4 regions of the Bacillus altaicus genome follow, and region 4 is predicted to be linked to each of the others. Evidence: riboswitches for the same ligand, from Rfam matches in the RefSeq annotation. Region 4 holds a riboswitch; each other region holds the start of a gene.
What was found. A riboswitch is a leader RNA that binds a small molecule or an ion and turns the genes downstream of it on or off. The one in region 4 is predicted to bind S-adenosylmethionine.
Positions count from the first base shown of each region.

Region 1: it holds a riboswitch for S-adenosylmethionine, as region 4 does, so the genes downstream of both, ACE38F_RS11550 (amino acid ABC transporter permease) here and ACE38F_RS20740 (Na+/H+ antiporter NhaC family protein) in region 4, are expected to answer to the same signal.
Region 2: it holds a riboswitch for S-adenosylmethionine, as region 4 does, so the genes downstream of both, ACE38F_RS12520 (hypothetical protein) here and ACE38F_RS20740 (Na+/H+ antiporter NhaC family protein) in region 4, are expected to answer to the same signal.
Region 3: it holds a riboswitch for S-adenosylmethionine, as region 4 does, so the genes downstream of both, mtnW (2,3-diketo-5-methylthiopentyl-1-phosphate enolase) here and ACE38F_RS20740 (Na+/H+ antiporter NhaC family protein) in region 4, are expected to answer to the same signal.

Region 1 is NZ_CM143394.1:2,203,568-2,208,307, forward strand. Features, by position in the region: gene ACE38F_RS11535 (DUF3900 domain-containing protein) at 1-756, opposite strand, end outside; gene ACE38F_RS11540 (hypothetical protein) at 872-1,198, opposite strand; gene ACE38F_RS11545 (VanW family protein) at 1,650-2,561, shown strand; SAM riboswitch class I at 2,800-2,906, shown strand; gene ACE38F_RS11550 (amino acid ABC transporter permease) at 2,976-3,644, shown strand; gene ACE38F_RS11555 (amino acid ABC transporter ATP-binding protein) at 3,664-4,425, shown strand; gene ACE38F_RS11560 (amino acid ABC transporter substrate-binding protein) at 4,437-4,740, shown strand, end outside.
Region 2 is NZ_CM143394.1:2,394,279-2,399,018, forward strand. Features, by position in the region: gene ACE38F_RS12500 (ABC transporter ATP-binding protein) at 1-1,200, shown strand, start outside; gene ACE38F_RS12505 (ECF transporter S component) at 1,173-1,874, shown strand; gene ACE38F_RS12510 (YwiC-like family protein) at 2,059-2,781, shown strand; gene ACE38F_RS12515 (hypothetical protein) at 2,812-3,003, opposite strand; SAM riboswitch class I at 3,124-3,222, shown strand; gene ACE38F_RS12520 (hypothetical protein) at 3,261-3,581, shown strand; gene ACE38F_RS12525 (SWIM zinc finger family protein) at 3,846-4,235, shown strand; gene ACE38F_RS12530 (NAD(P)H-dependent oxidoreductase) at 4,258-4,740, shown strand, end outside.
Region 3 is NZ_CM143394.1:1,648,085-1,652,824, forward strand. Features, by position in the region: gene ACE38F_RS08760 (1,2-dihydroxy-3-keto-5-methylthiopentene dioxygenase) at 1-458, opposite strand, end outside; gene ACE38F_RS08765 (methylthioribulose 1-phosphate dehydratase) at 436-1,074, opposite strand; gene ACE38F_RS08770 (2-hydroxy-3-keto-5-methylthiopentenyl-1-phosphate phosphatase) at 1,071-1,730, opposite strand; gene mtnW (2,3-diketo-5-methylthiopentyl-1-phosphate enolase) at 1,727-2,971, opposite strand; SAM riboswitch class I at 3,036-3,141, opposite strand; gene ACE38F_RS08780 (pyridoxal phosphate-dependent aminotransferase) at 3,194-4,384, opposite strand; gene ACE38F_RS08785 (carbon-nitrogen family hydrolase) at 4,399-4,740, shown strand, end outside.
Region 4 is NZ_CM143394.1:4,015,609-4,020,348, reverse strand. Features, by position in the region: gene gltP (glutamate/aspartate:proton symporter GltP) at 12-1,286, shown strand; gene ACE38F_RS20745 (ribonuclease FAU-1 family protein) at 1,354-1,872, shown strand; SAM riboswitch class I at 1,993-2,098, shown strand; gene ACE38F_RS20740 (Na+/H+ antiporter NhaC family protein) at 2,193-3,509, shown strand; gene ACE38F_RS20735 (GNAT family N-acetyltransferase) at 3,578-4,000, opposite strand; gene ACE38F_RS20730 (lmo0954 family membrane protein) at 4,311-4,667, shown strand; gene ACE38F_RS20725 (PspA/IM30 family protein) at 4,712-4,740, shown strand, end outside.

The DNA of each region.
Region 1 (4,740 bases), 1.8 Mb from region 4:
TTCCATCGCTTGGTCGAACTGTTCGCGTTCTTCTGTACCTTCTTCAAATACATCTTCAATTTGGTCGTATACCATGTCCATTACTTGTGTTTTCATAATTTCAGGCATAGAGCGCTCGTATTCGACGAATTTTAAGAAGTCTTCAAAGTAGCGGGCGTGTGATGCTTGGTGTATTTTTAGTTCGCCAGGCTCCACCATACCTTCTTCAGGCATGTATGGGTATTGGATAGATTTCATATTCTTTGTTGTGATGGCCATTTCAACGTTACGAATAAGTGTTGATTCATCAGAAATGGAAGCAACCTTTGGTTCGAAGTCACATTTCATTACGAATACGAATGGATCATCAAAGTATTTGCGTAGTTTTGCTTGAGCGATTAAAAATACACCACCACGTACAGCGCTTGTGTCAAGGTATGTATAAACGAGAGGTTCGCTCATGTCTTTGAAGTTTTCTTTTGTTTCTGCAAAACGAATACGATTAAATAAGTTGTAATGAGGGTTTGAATCGAGTTCGTGCCCTTCTTCTACAATAAAGCGACCAATCTTTGTTGGGGCTTGTTCTGTTTTTGCGTGACGTTCTACTTTTCGCTTTGAAATTTTTAATAATTCACCATTCAAAAATTCTTTTAAAGAGCTATCTTCATACTCTTCAGCGTCTAATGTTTGAAAATGTTTATAGCGTTTATCAACTGCTTCACCTTTACCTTCTACTTGTACTACATAAAAGGAAAGAAAATTTATTTCAAAATCCATATTTATCACCTTGTTTCATTTCATTAACTCTTATCAGTATAGAGATGGAAAAAACTTTCGTCAATTTATATAAGGAAGGGGGAGTCCCTTCCTTATATATTTGTTATTTTCGAAATTAAAATCCGTCTTCTAATGCTGAAAATGGAATGTTTAGTCTATTTTCTACTGTACGTAAACGCTGATTTAAGCGGTTTAATCTACGCGTATGACGCTCAACTGTGTTTTCTAGTTGACGTACTCTTTGCTCAAGCTCATTTACTCGTCTTTCTAGTTGACGGTTTCCAGTGCCAGGGAAAGAGATTGGAAGTTGAAATTGGCGATTTGGATCATATGGATTAATTTGCTCTGCTTGATCTATATATTGTTGGTATTGTGCTTGTAAATCATACTGAGGTTGGTAACCATATTGGTTATATGGATCATAAGGATTGTAGGGATACATAAAAACTCCTCCATTTCTTAAAGGTGGGTTGAATTCATCATAATGTATGTGTGAAAGCGGAGTAGTGGCACGGCAAATACCTATATACGCTGAAGTGAATGATTGTTTTTACCTATAAAAGCTCGGTTTAAGTTGTTTAATAAGGATCACATATGAGAAATCGGTATTACGGTTTTTGAAATATGCAGGTGAGTAGAGAGGTGAAATGAAGGAGTTTTACATTTGTATTTCATCTGTTTAATGGTATATACTGGATAGAGATAGGTTACATAAAAGTTACAATCTTATCAAACTCGAAAATTTATATAAATATGTATAGACATTTACAAAAGAAAAGAGTAATTTAAATAGAGTAAAAAACAACTTGTAACATTTTCTAAATATATTGTAAAATGATTGTAACAAAACATACATAAAAATGAAATAATGTTGGGGAAAAGGAGAGAGTATATTGTTCCGAAAAATAAAGGGTATATTAGTAGGGGTGCTATGTGTAGCTGTAGTAAGTGGTTGTGGTACAAAAGTAAGTGATGTGGCATTAGTAAGTGATTTTGGTGGGAACGTTGTAGAGGCTAAGGCTGATGTACAGGATTCAATTAGCTTAGTGGATGGGCGTACTGGTACTGAAGTGAAAAAAATAGACTTATCGAGTTTAGGTTATTTTGAAGATGAGGCGAAATTCAAAAAATCGGTAACGAAGGTTGCAGGTGAAGTCGGGAAAAGCGTTGATAAAAAGATGGTCCCTTCACGTATAGCGCCTGATGGATCATGGCAAGAAGGAAAGCCTTCTTATGAATTAATGGAAAAAGAATTAGTAGACAAATTATTAAATGTAGGTATGTGGGATTCTTCTTATCAGTTACCAATTGTTGAGAAAAAGCCTACCGCAACATTAAGTGATGCGCAAGGAAGTGGCACGGTAATTGGTAGATATGAAACGAATTTAGGTGGCTCAGCAGGTGGCCGTATTGAAAATATTCGTTTGTCAGCAGCGAGCATAAATGGGGTTGTATTAGCAAAAGGAGACAGTTTCTCTTTTAATGCATTAATCGGTGATACAACGCCAGATAAAGGATATCAATTAGGTAAAGAAATTGTAGATGGTAAATTAGTAGATGGTTATGGTGGTGGCGTTTGTCAAACATCATCAACTCTATACAATGCAGCAGATCAAGCTGGTTTAAAAATGGTAGAGAGAACTACACATTCTAAAACAGTCGGTTATGTCCCGCAGGGAAGAGATGCTACAATTGCGTATCCATATTTAGACTTAGTATTTGAAAACACGAATGATGCTCCTGTTAAGCTTTATATGGGTATACAAGGTGGAAAGTTAGTTGCTGAAGTACATAAGATGAAATAAATATGTAGTTAAAGGATAATAAAGTAAAAGATTTATAGTTTCTATAATTGAAGCCATCTCTTCTGAATTTTAGAGGAGATGGCTTTTTATGTACAGTTTATTAAGAATAGTAAATGGATGTATTACTAGTATGTCCGAAAAAGAGCGGGATTTAATTCTTAGTTTTCCTATTGACATTGTTTTAATTTGGCTGTATTCTTCATAATAACAACTAAATAAATGGAAAAATTTATTAGTTTTCTTATCAAGAGAGATGGAGGGACTGGCCCGGTGAAATCTCAGCAACAGGCTAAAAAAGCACTGTGCTAATTCCAGCAAACGTAAAAGGCGTTTGGAAGATGAAGGGAAATGGATTAACATTCAACTCTTCTTATATGTGTAAGAAGAGTTTTTTGTTTAGAGAGGGGGGATAGGGTGAAATTTGATGTAACGTATTTTTTAGAAAGTTTTCCGCAATTATTTAAATATGTATACATAACTTTAGGGATTACTGTTGTTTCAATGATTATTTCTTTCGTTATAGGAGTGGGCTTGGCGATCATTACAAAAAATAAAACGAAATTTTTATATCCAATTGTCAGGGTGTATATTTCTTTCTTTAGAGGAACGCCATTATTAGTTCAATTGTTTGTGTTGTATTTCGGATTGCCGCAAATTTTCCCAACTTTTACAGTGCTTACAGCTATGCAAGCAACTTTAATTGGCCTCAGTTTAAATAATGCTGCTTATTTGTCAGAAATCATTCGAGGTTCATTAAATGCTGTAGAAACTGGGCAAATGGATGCTTGTTTATCAGTTGGAATGACAAAAGCACAAGCGATGCGACAAATTATCTTTCCGCAGGCTATTCGTGTAGCAGTGCCGTCACTTGGAAATAATTTTGTTGGATTGTTAAAAGAATCTTCGTTATCTTTTGCACTTGGAGTGGCTGAAATATTAGCACAAGCGAAAATGCTAGCTGCGCAATCGTATCGTTATATGGAAAGTTATTTAGCGGTAGCGATTGTGTATTGGATTATTACAATCGTAATTAACTGGGGACAGAAAAAGTTGGAGAAGAAACTTGATGCACCGTATTTATAAGAGAAATGAGGTGATATATGTGATTGAGCTAAAAGATTTGTATAAATCTTACAAACATAATGAAGTGCTGAAAGGAATCTCACTTACTGTCAAAAAAGGGGAAGTGGTAGTAATTATTGGACCTTCTGGTTCAGGGAAATCGACATTACTACGATGTTTAAATTTATTAGAACAACCGGATGATGGCAGTATTAGAATTGAAGATTTAGAGATTCATACGAAAAAACTTTATCAAAAAGAAATAATAAAATTACGCAAAAAAACAGCAATGGTTTTTCAAAATTATAATTTATTTAAAAATAAAACAGCATTGCAAAATATTACAACGCCATTAACGGTTGTGCAGAAAAAGAGTGACGAAGAGGCAAAGAGAATAGCGAGAGAAATATTAAAACAAGTAGGCTTAGCTGATAAAGAAAAATTTTATCCGACAATGTTATCAGGGGGGCAACAGCAAAGGATAGGGATTGCTAGGGCAATGGCTTTAAATCCAGCTGTATTATTGTTTGATGAACCGACTTCAGCGCTTGATCCAGAATTAGTTAATGAGGTATTGCTAGTTATTAAGGATTTGGCAAGACAGCATATAACGATGGTTATTGTTACACATGAAATGCATTTTGCAAAAGAGGTGGCGGATCGCATTATATTTATGGCTGATGGAATTATCGTAGAGCAGGGAAAACCAGAAGAGATTTTCCAAAACCCACAAAATGAACGTACGAAAAAGTTTTTAAGGCAATTAAATGCTTCTGAAGAAGGCAATCATTTCGTTATTTAGGAGGAAGAGTTATGAGAAAATCGTCATTATTACTAACATTAGCATTAACACTATCAGTGGGGGCTTTGTCTGCATGTGGTTCTAATGCAGCAAGTAAAAAGACAGATGAAAAAGTAGTGAAAGTTGGGACTTCTGCAGGTCGTAGCCCATTTATATTTAAAGAGGGTGAGAAAGTAAAAGGTTTTGATGCTGAAATTATTGAAGCGGCTGCTAAAAAAGCTGGATATAAAGTAGAATGGAATGTTTCTGATTTTGAAGGATTATTCGGTTTATTAGATTCAGGCCGTATTGATACGATTGCAAATGAACTATCCG
Region 2 (4,740 bases), 1.6 Mb from region 4:
TTAGCAGCAGTATTAGTCATGCAGCCGAAGCTACTATTACTGGATGAACCGACAGCGCAGCTAGATCCGATTGCTGCGAAAGAGTTTTTAGGATTGTTAAAACGTATTAATGAAGAACTTGGAATTACGATAGTTTTAAGTGAACATCGTTTAGATGAAGTGATGTCGCTAGCGACTCGTGTCGTTTGTATGAATAACGGGAAAATTGTTTACGATGATATTCCTAAAAGTGTGATAGCGAACATGTGGGAAGTAGAAAAGTTCCGTCCATTCATTCCGCAAATTCCAAGATTGTTTTTAGAGTGGAATGTAGAAGATATTCCATTTACAGTGCGCGAAGCGCAAATGAAAATGAATGATTTTTCAGCGATATCATATAGGAATGGGCAAGTAGAACAATGTGAAAAGCAAGAAGTAGTTTTAAGTGCAGAACATATATCTTTTCAATATGAAAAAAATAGTCCACTTATTTTACGAGATTTAACAGTGAACATCGAAAAGGGAAAATGGACAGCTCTAGTTGGGAAAAACGGAACTGGGAAGTCTACACTGTTAACGATTTTAGCAGGATTACAAAAAGCTAGAAGAGGTAAGGTAAAGTGGAATGGAAAAGTGATACATAAAATTGATTCGAAAGAACGATTTAAAAGTATAGGGTACGTATCGCAACATCCGTACTATCATTTTACATTTGATACAGTATGGGAAGAGGTTTATGAGCGTGCCCATGAATTATATGGCGAAGAGGGAAAAGTAATAGCAGAAGAAATGTTGAAAAAGTTCTGGTTAGATTCACTTAAAGAGCGCCATCCACATGATTGTAGCGGCGGAGAGCAACAATTACTCGCATTATGTACAACGTTATTATCAAAGCCAACTTTATTATTACTGGATGAGCCGACAAAGGGACTCGATCCATGGAAAAAGGAAAGAATAGGAGAGCTATTTAAACAGTTGCAAAAAGAAGGTACAACAATTGTAATGGCAACGCATGATATTGAGTTTGCAGCGAAATACGTTGATCAATGTATGATGTTATTTGACGGGAAAGTTATTATGAATGATGCACCGAAAGAGTTCTTTAGTGGTAACTTCTTTTATACAACATCTATTAACCGATTCATCCGTAGAGAGTTGCCATTTGCATTAACGTGGGAGGATGTGTACGAAGCGTGTCCAAACGATATGTTGCATTTATAATATTTGTTTTTGCCGTTGTAATATGTACACTACTCTTTACGACTCTTATTATGGACGGGTATTACATGGTAAGTAGTTTGTTTTTATTAGCTATCATTATGTTACCTTTCTATGTCCGTTTTGAAAGGAAGGCGTTTGTTTCACGTGAAATTGTTATCGTTGCTGTGTTAGCGGCGATTGCAGCGGTTAGCCGGGTACCATTTTCTATTTTACCGAGTGTACAACCGACTTCTTTTGTCATTATCGTTTCTGCAATTGTTTTTGGGAGTGAAACTGGCTTTATGATTGGGGCAACGGCGGCTATTGTATCTAACATTTTTTTAGGACAAGGTCCGTGGACTCCGTGGCAAATGTTCTCTTGGGGCATGATCGGGTTTATAGCAGGATTACTCCGAAATACATTTTTGATGAAAAAACTATGGGGACGACTCATATATGGATTTGTCGTTGGATTTCTATTTGGCTGGATTATGAACTTTTGGGGACTTCTTGGCTTTATACAGGAAGCAACGTGGGAAACAGTTATTGCTTACTATGTCGCAAGTTTTTCATTCGATCTTAGTCACGCGATATCGAATGTTATTTTCCTTCTGTTATTTAGCACGTCATGGATTACGATCCTCACAAGATTTAAAAAGAAATACGGTATATTAGATGAGCATAACGTGACATAGAAAAGCATACTCATATAAGGTAGGGTCGCGACTTACATATTCGTTTGCCTCTTTCATGCTTCTTACATATTGTAAGGAGCATTTTTTATTGTCAAAAAATAGATTCAATATATATCCGTTATTATATGAAATTATTTGTATAATAGTAGGTGAGAACTATTTTCAAGAGGGAGGTGTATAGTTAATGACGTTAGTTATTCCGAAGCAACATGGAGCATGGGCGATGCTTGTCATACCATTTCTATTAAGTGTATTACTTGGTAAACCTACTTTTTATCATATTCCACTGTTTTTAGCCTGGTTCTTTATCTATCTAGCTACTTATCCATTTCTTATGTACATAAGGCAAAGACGAAAAAAAGAATTTCTACACGCTGCAATTGTTTATTTTAGCATTGCATTCGTATTTGGGATGATTTCTTTATTATATGAATGGCGAATTCTTTTATTCGCAGTATTAATGATTCCATTGTTTATTGTAAATATGTATTACGCTCGTCAAAAAAATGAACGAGCATTACTAAATGACATTTGCGCGATTATAGTGTTCTGTATGGGTGGTTTAATAAGTTATTATTTCTCAATGAAATTTATTGATAGAACAGCATTATTCATTGCGCTTATTTCATTTCTATATTTTTTAGGAAGTACGTTTTATGTGAAAACGATGATTCGTGAAAAAAACAATTCGAAGTATCGTTTTATATGTTGGGGATATCATATTGTATTGACGGTAATTGTATTTGCTATAAATCCATGGTGTTCACTCATATTTGTACCAAGTGTAATTCGGGCCATTATGTTGTATGGCAAAAAGATTTCTATATTAAAAGTAGGGATTTTAGAAATTGTTAATTCTGTATATTTTTTAATAATAACGGTAATAATGATGAAGTATGCCATTTAGAAAAACTTCCCATCTTTTGATGGGAAGTTTTCATTCTTGTTCTAAAATATGAACGGTATAATCGCATCTTTGTAATGCTTGTTCTACAGCGTAAAGGGATTGTTCAATACGTGCACGATTAAAATCTTCTTCAACAGTTTGTAATGCATCTTCTAAACAATGTTTCGCTTCTTGTAATGATTGAAAAGAATCTTGTACGTATCCACGAGCATTCTTTTTCAACGTAGTAGCCTCCTTTTGTACATCTTTTTGTAGTATGAACAATAAAGAAGAAAATATAATTTTTATATTTATTTGACAATTATAATAAAATTACGTATAGTTAAATTTAAAGTGAATATTTTCTTATCCAGAGAGGTGGAGGGACTGGCCCGATGAAACCCAGCAACCGCGATGCAGGTGCTAATTCCAGCAGAACATATTTGTTCTGGGAGATAAGACGAAGATATACGTAACTTCTTCTTATCGGAGAGGTTTTTTTGTTGCAAAAAAACCGATTACGAAAACATATAATAAGAAGAAAGGGGTTGCGAAGTACTGTGACACTCGAAAAATACGTAAAACTGCGTAGTACAGTTTATGAATATATGATAGAGCAAGATAAGCCAATATCATTGTTAGATATTCAAGAACATATCGTTTCGCATCATGAAGGAAAATTCACTAAAAAAATGTTACATCAATTTTATTTATCAAGACTATTAGATGAACTCAAACTGGATGGGAAAATTACTTTAGCTGATGATGAATATCGCTATGCTGAAAAAGGGGTATTTTATAAAGCGGGAAAAGGGAGCTAGGCTCTCTTTTTGTCTTGAAATAACGAAGTATGTAGAGTAAAAGACTGCTAAAGCAGCCTGATACAAGGGAATGGGTGTTGAGTGTGTAGTGTCAAAGATTGAATGTGCCTGAAAGAGGCACTTCATATCGGCTGCAAATGAAAAGAGACACCTTCGCCGAATAGGTGTCAGTCGTTTTGTCACGTAGACTCGCTACTTGACAGTTATTAGAATAACATGCAGTATTTTGGAAGTCAAAAGGGAATTAAAGGAAGAGGTGTTGTGATGTATGCGTACTTATTAAAAGATATAACGAAATCGATTCCAAAGTACATTATAGATAGAGGATATGAATATTATGAAGAGGGACATGTAGAAGATGTTGAAATACACGACAAGAAAGTATTTGCTTTCGTTACTGGAAATGCAGGAAACTATGAAGTGATTATTGATCTTGAAGATTTTACAGAAAGTAGCTGCGAGTGTCCTTATGAAAATTATTGTAAACATATGGCGGCAGTTGTGTATGATATTCAAGGTGCTGGTGAGAGTACGGTTAAAGAGAAACTGAACGGTTTAGAAAAAGAAGAGTTACTAACAGTATTAAATCGTTTGTTACAAAGTTCGAAAAATGTGCGAATTGTAGAGAAGATGTTAAAGAAGGGGAAACTTTAACTAAAGAAGGAGTTGTTTTGTAGTGAACGTACTAATTATATACGCTCATCCTAATCCTTCAAGCTTAAACGGGGCGATTTTAGAGCATGTGCAAAAAGGACTTGGGGAAACAAATCATTCTGTTACAATACTTGATTTGTATAGAGAACAATTTGATCCAGTGCTTGTATTTAATGAAGAGAAAAAAAGACGTGATTTATTACATGAAGAAGAGACGGAGCGATATAGAGAATTAGTGCAGAAGGCGGATATTCTTCTTTTCATATATCCGATATGGTGGTGGGGCATGCCTGCTATTTTAAAAGGATTTATCGATCGTATTTTTGTAGCTGGATTTGCTTATAAATATGAGGGATCATTACCGAAAGGCTTATTGAAAGGAAAGAAGGCGTGGGTTATTAATACGTTAGACTCACCGTTATGGTACGTGGCCCTATTATATCGATCAGCAGATTGGATTATGATGAAACGAGGGGTTTTACGTTTTTGTGGTATTCGCGATATA
Region 3 (4,740 bases), 2.4 Mb from region 4:
TGGCGATCATCTTGTAAGGTAAAATAGTGTCTTGCATTTTCAGGTACAGATATAAGATCACCAGGCTCAAGTTCAACGTCAAAGAATCGACCATCTTTTCCTTCAATAGCGAAGATGCCATGACCGCTGACAATAAAGCGAACTTCATCGTCAGTATGATGGTGTTCTTTTTGAAAATTAATTAATAACTCGTCAAGGTTAGGTGTGCTATTTGAAAGTGAAATCACATCATATGCTTTATAACCTCTGCGCTCTGAAACATCCGCAATTTCTTTTGAAAACAACGTTAATATTTCAGCTTTATTTTCATCTGTTAAGGAGTAATTTTCTTTTAAATGAGTAGGAAGTTTAGAAATATTCCATTTCTCATATAAAACATCTTCTCCTTGTAGAAAGGTTGATACTTCTACTTCATTCTCAATACGAGTATTTTCCTCATGAATACGAATTTGCGCCATTAGAAACGCCTCCTTGAATTGATAATAATTTTATATGAAATTGGAATAAAAACTCATAAGCTTCTAATCTTTTTTTTGCATCAAAGCTATCACGGCCCCATACGGTAATGCCATGGTTTCGAATTAATACTGCTCCTGAATCTCCTTGTATATGCTTTCGAAATTTCTCTCCAAGCGTTGGGATATGAGCATCATTTTCGATAATAGGAATGTTAATCGTTGCACCTTCTTCCCAAATATCAAGAGCTTTAATAATCTCTTGATTTTGAAGGGTGACTTTATCGCTATACAAATTTGTGATGACATTATTATCAGTTGTATGAACATGAAGTACGCACCCAGCATTCGTACTGTTATAAATATGTGTATGCAATATTGTTTCTGCTGAAGGGCGTAATTCAGTTTCTAAAACGGGAACTCCTTGATGATTTACTAATAGAAAATCATCTGGAGTGGTTTTTGTTTTATCTTTTCCACTTGCTGTAATAAGAAAAGTAAGGGGATCATGACTGACTTTTATAGAAATATTTCCACTCGTTGCTGGAAACCAATTCCGAGTTGTTAATTCTTTTTTTATTTCACTTAAGTCATACCATTGACGAAAAAGTTGTTTCATGATTTCACCTCCAACAAATGTTGTAATTCGACTTGAATATCGTGAAATGTATTAAAGGATGTATAAGCAATATGATTTTCTTCACATTTTGTAATAAGGAAGTCACGGGCAAATACTTTATCTGCTTGTTTTGCTGCTTGTAAATCAGTAATGGAATCTCCTATCACAATATGAAAATCATCTTTAGAGCTTAGTTTCCGAATTAATGATGATTTACAGAGACCGCAACTATGCTGACATTGCTCGTCACAAGGGTGCGGCCATTTAACTTCAACAAATTCTCCTGAAAAGTCAGTTGCATTACAATAAATTTGTTCTTTAGGGATTATTTCTTGTAAGAGTGGATAGACGAAGAAATCCATTCCACCTGATATAACGTAAAAGGAAATGTTATTTTCATTAATAAATTGTATGAATTCATGAAAACCTGTACGGATTTCAGCAGTTTCTTGTAAAAACTGAATAATATCATCGTGTAGATTAATAGGTATTAATCGAAATAATTGAGAAACACCTTCTTGAATAGAAAGTTCTTGCGATAAAATTTTTTGCTTTATTTCCTCTGCTTCTGGTGGTGCGAATTTTTCCATAATGGACATGATATTATCGTTATTTGTAATCGTACCATCGAAATCACAAAATACTTGAATACTCATAATTTCACCTCATGAGAAGGATTTCCCCATATTTGTAGTGCGCTATGCAAATTTATTTCATCCACTTCATGGAGTGGTTTACCTTGTAAAGTAGCTTCAATTGCAGCACGGAAAGCTTTGCCACCGCCTTGAGCTCCATTTGGATGCCCATGAATCCCGCCGCCGGCGTTAATAACAACATCCTTACCAAAATCTCGTAGAATAAAGGGAACGAAACCAGGATGAATTCCAGCAGATGGAACAGAAAAACTTTTCTTGAAATAGTGGTCTTCCTCAGTTAATGCTTTTGTAATGAGAAGGGCTTCCTCTTTTTCTAATGCAACGTTGCCGTATGGTGATGGGAATAAAGAGAAATCAGCACCAGCGTAACGTAGTAATTTTCCAAGTAGTAATGGCGAAGAGAACCCGTATAGTTTCGATGACGAATATGCGCCACTTACAGCAGGGTGTGCCATAATAGGAATTGGAATTTCATCGTCTTCTACAAGTGATTGCAGTACATCTAATCCATAAGAAAATACATTAAATAAAAGAATGTCTGCTCCAGCTAACACCGCACGTTTCGCGTTCTCTTTTAAATCATAAGTTCGCCCTGTTAAATTTACTGCGTATAAAGTTTTATGTCCGTAAGTTTCGTATACAGATTGTAAAACTTCTTTCCCAGATTCAATTCTTTTTGTAAGTGGTGTTAATGAGTTTTCGAATAAAATTTCATCATCTTTTACAATATCTACGCCTCCAATTGCCTGATCGCGTAGTTGAGTTTTTAAATATCCAATATTCCGTCCTATCATCCCTTTGAAAATACTCATTAGAAGAGGGCGATCTTGAACTTGTAAAAGGTTTCGGATGCCTTCAATTCCAAATTTCGGTCCAGGGAACTGTTTCTTTAATTCGTCTGAGAATGTTAAATCAATTAGTTTAATTTCCCCATCTAACGAAAGTTTTCCAAATGTTGTTGTCAAAATGGCTGGTAAGTCTGGGCTGAAGTTCAGCGATGGATAATGAATTTTAATGATTCCACGTAATACTTTTTTGCCAAGATAGGAGTTAATATGTTCTTGTTCGTCTAACTCTTCAATATGAATGACATTGCCTTTATGTTGTTTTAATTGTTCTTGTAATAAGTGTGGTAAATGAGTCCATGAACCAATTGTTAAACCAATTGCAATTTGTTCTGCTTTCTTTTCTAAGTTGTGAGAATCATCGTGGATTAAATATGTCGCTATAATTCCGCTCATTGTTATAACCTCCTAGTTAAATAAAAAAACCTCTCAGCTAAGGAGAGGTTTTTTTACAACCAGCTCCTTATCTGTCAGCGTAACGCTGCGAGAATTAGCACCGTGTCTACAATTGTAGATCGGTTGCCGGGTTTCGTCGGGCTCGTCCCTCCACCTGCTCTTGATAAGAAGTATTTAGAAATGTTTAAATTTTTAAGATAACTGAATTTTGTCAGATTTTTTTTATGTTGTCAATGACTTTTTGAAAAAATTTAATTTATCAATTCGATTAATTGCTTCTCGTAATCGATCTTCTGTATGTAAGAGACCAACACGAACATATCCTTCGCCGTGCTCACCAAATCCAATACCAGGGGCAACAGCGACATGTGCTTTTTCTAGCAAAATATCAGAAAATTGCTCAGATGTATAGCCTTCTGGTACAGGAAGCCATGCAAAGAATGATCCGGTTGGAATATTTACATTCCAACCAATCGAGTGACAAGCTTTAATAAGAGCATTTCTTCGAGATTCATAACTATTAACAAGTTCTACCACACAAGACTGCGAGCCTAATAGTGCTTCGCGGGCAGCATCTTGAACTGCACCAAAAATACTAACATACATATGATCTTGCAATAGGTTAATTGTTTCGATGACACTTTCATTCCCCACTGCAAAAGCAATACGCCATCCAGCCATATTGAAAGTTTTCGATAAAGTGTAAATTTCAATTCCTGTATCTTTGGCACCGTCTGCCTGCAAGAAACTAACAGGCTTTTGACCATCAAATCCGATAGCACCGTAAGCAAAATCATGAACAACTAATATACTATGTTTATTAGCAAAATGAATGGTTTCATCAAAGAAATCTTTTGATGCTGTAGCACCGGTAGGGTTATTTGGATAGTTTAAAAACATTAACTTTGCTTGCTTGGCAATAGAGTCATCAATTTTTGTATAATCCGGTAAAAAATTATTTTCTGCAATAAGCGGCATTGTTTCAAAGTGCGCTTTTGCTAAAGCAACTCCAGATAAATAATCTGGATAGCCTGGATCTGGAACGAGAATGGTATCACCAGGGTTTGTAAAACAAATTGGTAATTCTACTAATCCAGCCTTTCCGCCAAACAAAATAGCAACTTCAGTTTTTGGATTTACTACTACATCATATTCGCGTTGATAGAATGTTGCCACGGCTTCTTTTAAGCTTTCATGTCCGCGAAATGGCGGATATTTATGATGAATGCTCTTTTCAGCCGCATCTTGTAAAGCTTTTACGATATGCTGCGGTGTTGGTTGATCTGGATTACCTTGACCTAGATTAATAACATCGTGACCAGCTGCAACGACTTTGTTAACTTTTGCAACAAGTGAAGCGAAAAATTGTGTCGGCAATGATGTTACTACTTTGGAAGGTTGAAAATTTTTCATACTTTCCACCTCTTTTGAAAGTTGTTACAATTCTAGTGACAAATGATATAATCTTTCCAGTATTTTGTAAAGAAAAAATTAAGAATGGAGCGGACAAAATGAAAGTGGCATGTATTCAAATGGATATTATCTTTGGAGATGTAGAAAAAAATATTGAGAATGCTAAAAATAAAATAAGCGAAGCGATGAAGGAAAGACCAGATGTTATCGTCTTACCAGAATTATGGACAACAGGATATGATTTAACAAGACTTTCTGAAATTGCAGATAGGGATGGATTGGAAACGAAAGAAAAGTTGAAAGAATGGTCGAAACAATATGGTGTACATATTGTTGGTGGTTCCATAGCAAAGCAA
Region 4 (4,740 bases):
TTACCACAAGTATGAAAAGAATAGGACTTGCATGGCAAATTTTAATAGGACTTGCGCTTGGTATTGCAGTTGGGGCGATTTTCTTTGGAAATCAGGAAGTGGTGAAGTACTTACAACCAATTGGTGATATTTTCATCCGATTAATTAAAATGATCGTTGTACCGATTGTTGTAGCGAGTATTGTTGTTGGGGTTGCTGGTGTTGGCGATGTTAAGAAGTTAGGCCGACTAGGCGGAAAAACAATTCTTTACTTTGAAATTATTACAACGATTGCGATTGTTGTTGGTCTATTAATAGCGAACATTTTCCAACCTGGAAAAGGCGTTGATATGGATAAATTGACGAAAACAGATATTTCAAAATATACAGCTACGACAGAGCAAGTACAAAGTCATTCGTTCGCGGATACGTTTGTAAATATTGTTCCGACGAACATTATGAAATCATTAGCTGAAGGTGATATGCTTGCTATTATCTTCTTCTCAGTATTATTTGGTTTAGGTATAGCAGCAATTGGTGAGCGTGGTAAACCAGTGCTACAATTTTTCCAAGGTGTAGCAGATGCAATGTTTTATGTAACAAACCAAGTTATGAAGTTTGCACCATTTGGTGTATTCGCATTAATTGGTGTTACAGTTTCTACATTCGGATTAGCTTCTTTAATTCCCTTAGGGAAATTACTCATTGTAGTATACGGAGCAATGATCTTCTTCGTTGTAGTTGTATTAGGACTTACAGCGAAAATATTCGGTATTAACATTTTCCAATTCTTTAAAATTTTAAAAGACGAGCTGATCTTAGCGTACTCTACAGCAAGTTCAGAAACAGTTTTACCGAAAATTATGGAGAAAATGGAGAAATTCGGTTGTCCGAAAGCAATTACGTCTTTCGTTATTCCGACAGGTTATTCATTTAACTTAGATGGATCAACTTTATATCAAGCAATTGCGGCAATTTTCTTAGCTCAAATGTACGGTATTGAATTATCCATTACACAACAAATTACATTATTACTTGTATTAATGGTTACATCAAAAGGTATCGCGGGCGTACCGGGCGTATCATTCGTTGTATTATTAGCAACACTTGGTACAGTAGGTATTCCAGCTGAAGGTTTAGCGTTTATTGCAGGTATTGACCGTATTCTAGATATGGCTCGTACGGCAGTTAACGTTGTAGGTAACTCTTTAGCGGCTGTAGTTATGTCTAAGTGGGAAGGTCAATATGACGCTGAAAAAGGACAAGCCTATTTAAAAGAGATATCTGAAAAGGGTCAAGCGGCTTAATTATGATTTGAAAAGCTCTCACATATTATGTGAGAGCTTTTCTGTATGTAGAAGAGGAGAGAAAGTTATGAAACGTAAGTACGGTGATGGTTCTACGTGGAAGCGATTAATAGAGAAGACATACACAGTAAAACAAGCTGAAGCAGGTATGTTAGGAATATTGGATATAAAAAAGGTGAGAGAGCCTAGTTATAAAGAATACAATAGTAAAGAGCTTTGTATTGCAGGTGATGGGTATACATGGATGCAATATTTTATAAACGGGAAAAACTTTGCAATTACAGCTATGTTAGACAATCAAAAACAATTAGTACAATATTATATCGACGTGACGAAAGAATATAAAATAGACGAGCGTGGTTTACCTTATTTTGATGATTTATATTTAGATGTAGTATTGTTACCAAACGGTGAGATTTATGTATTGGATGAAGAGGAGTTAGAGGATGCTTATAAAATTGGTGATGTTACAAAGGAAGAATATGAGTTAGCATGGAATACAACAAAATGGATTATAGCGACTATAAAAAATAGAAAATTTTATTGGATCTCAATATTGGATAAAGAAATCGAAAAGTTAAAATGATTGGTTTATTCATATTTTTGTATAATTACCAAAAAAATCTATACAAAAAATAATTGACTTTTGTTTTGTAAGCGAGTAAAGTTAGGAAAGAAATTATTATTAAAAAATAAATATGAAACCTTCTTATAAAGAGAGGCGGAGGGACTGGCCCTACGATGCCTCGGCAGCGGACTCGATTTCAGAGTGCTGTGCCGAATCCAGCAAGCATGTGCTTGAAAGATGAGAAGAGTGTTTCTTATAGATGTATAAGACCTCTTCTCATCGGAAGAGGTCTTTTGTTATTCATTAGAAAAGGTTGAAAACTAGGGAGAGATGATACTTTGAAAGAAACGAGAGGAAATGGTTTAGCGTTATTACCACTTGGAATATTTTTGGCGCTATTTATTGGTTCTGGAATTATTACAGGTGATTTCTATAAATTGCCGATACTTGTAGCAATTTCAATTGCTGTAGGAATTGCTTTAGTGATGAATCGTAAAGAAAGCTTTAATGTGAAAGTAGAACGATTTGCTAAAGGTGCAGGAAATCCGGATATTATGATTATGGTATTAATTTTTGTACTTGCAGGGGCGTTTTCTGAAACAGCAAAAGGAATGGGCGGAGTTGATTCAACTGTTAATTTAGCGTTATCTATTTTGCCACCAGGATTTATCGTTGCTGGAATTTTTGTTATAGGGGCATTTATTTCATTAGCGATGGGAACTTCAATGGGAACAATTGCAGCACTAGCACCAATTGCTGTAGGTATTAGTGGGCAAACTGATATCTCAATTGCACTTGCGATGGCTACTGTTGTGGGCGGAGCGATGTTTGGTGATAATTTATCATTTATTTCAGATACAACAATTGCTGCTGTTCGTTCACAAGGAACAGAAATGAAAGATAAGTTTAAAACGAACTTTTTAATTGTATTACCAGCCGCTATTATTACAATTGTACTATTAGTAATAATTACTTTAGGAAGTGATACACAAGTTAAAGCCCATAGTTTTGACTGGATAAAGATTTTACCGTATGCAGGAGTACTTATTACCGCGCTACTTGGCTGGAATGTACTTATTGTGTTAACTGGTGGAACTATATTATCTGGCGCTATCGGTCTTATAGATGGAAGTTACACGTTGGAGAGTTTCTTTAAAAGTGTAACGACTGGAATGGGCGGTATGATGGAGTTAGTATTACTTGCCATTTTAATCGGTGGTATGGTCGAACTGATCCAATATAATGGTGGTATTCAATATTTAATGAATCTTTTAACGCGTAATATTCGTTCGAAAAAAGGAGCAGAGTTCGGTATTGCTGGCTTAGTGAGTATGACGAATATGTGTACAGCAAATAATACAATATCTATCATTTTCACAGGTCCGCTTGCGAAAAATATTGCAGATGAATATGAAATTGATCCACGAAAATCAGCGAGTGTACTAGATTTATTCTCTTGCTGTATACAAGGATTAATTCCGTACGGTGCACAAATGTTAACAGCGGCAGGGTTCGCCGCATTATCTCCAATTGAGCTGTTACCATATGCGTTTTATCCGATTTTAGTTGGAGTATGTGGAATCATTTCTATATTAATTGGTTTCCCGAGGTTTTCTAAAGTGGCGGAAAAAAAAGAGTATCATAAAACAGCATAACATAAAGAGACATTTATTATTAGCAGTTGAAAACGCTCGGAGAACATTCTCTGAGCGTTTTTTATTATTTATAAATCCTTTTTCAAATAGTAGTGTTTATAATCTCTTCCTACGTTATCGAGGATACCATACTCTTTATAACCGTATTTTTTATAGAAATCTAATGCTTGAAAGCTTAAAGTGTCAACTTTTATAAAATCACAACTTCTTTCTAAAGCGATTTTTTCTACTTCTAATAACAGTTTAGTTCCATACCCTAATGCACGTATATCTTCATCGATGATAAAAGAGTGAATCTCTAACCAATTCCAACAGACTTCACCTAATATTCCCCCGCATATTTTACCATTTTCATCTTTAAGAAATAAATGAATCTCTAAGTATCTGTCTCTTAAATCAGATGGAAAGTGCTTTAAATTATATTCATAAAGCTGATTGTTTATATAGTTTTTAGCGGCGGTATTGATTTCTTTCGTAATGTGTAAATTCATGATATATCCCCTTTAATTTAAATGTAGCCTTCCGAATCATTTTAACATAATTTTCTTAATAATATGTTTAATGTAATTTAATAAACGTTTGTATGTATTGCTAATTTTTTGGACGCGCAAGTTGAGATTCTCATCCGTTATTGAATAAGAATTTTTCTGTATCTATACGCATCGCATACATGTTCGTTTTGCAAAAGGCTGAATTCAACTCGGTCTTAAGTCTGAGTCGAAAACAGTTCTTAAGCTCGTTATGAAAAAATGAAAAAATAGTTAAGATAAGAGTATCAAATCGAAGGGAGGCAAGCACAAGATGAAACAATTTCTAGCGTTTATCGCGGCCGGTATTTTGGCTTTAATTGCTCTTGGTAGTCTTGCTGGTATTGTAGGATTCGCCATTGGAGCAGGAGTTGTGTACTGGAGCTATAAATCATTTGTGCGAGCTAAATCATTTTTTGGAAAGTTAGCTTGGGGTATTGTTGGTTTGATCGGCTTGTCCATTGCACTTTCTCATTCCCCAGCATTAATCGGTATCGCAGCATTAGTAGTTTTATACTACGGATACCGTGAGTGGAAAAAAGGAAAAAATGTAGTTGTTGATTCTGCTCCAGAAAGTGCTAAACCATATAGCAACTTTGAAGATGAGTGGAACAAGTTAATGAAAAACTAATATAAAATAAATCAAATTATAAAGTAGAAGAGAGGAAGATTATAATGAAACAATCTTTATTCGGACGTGTACG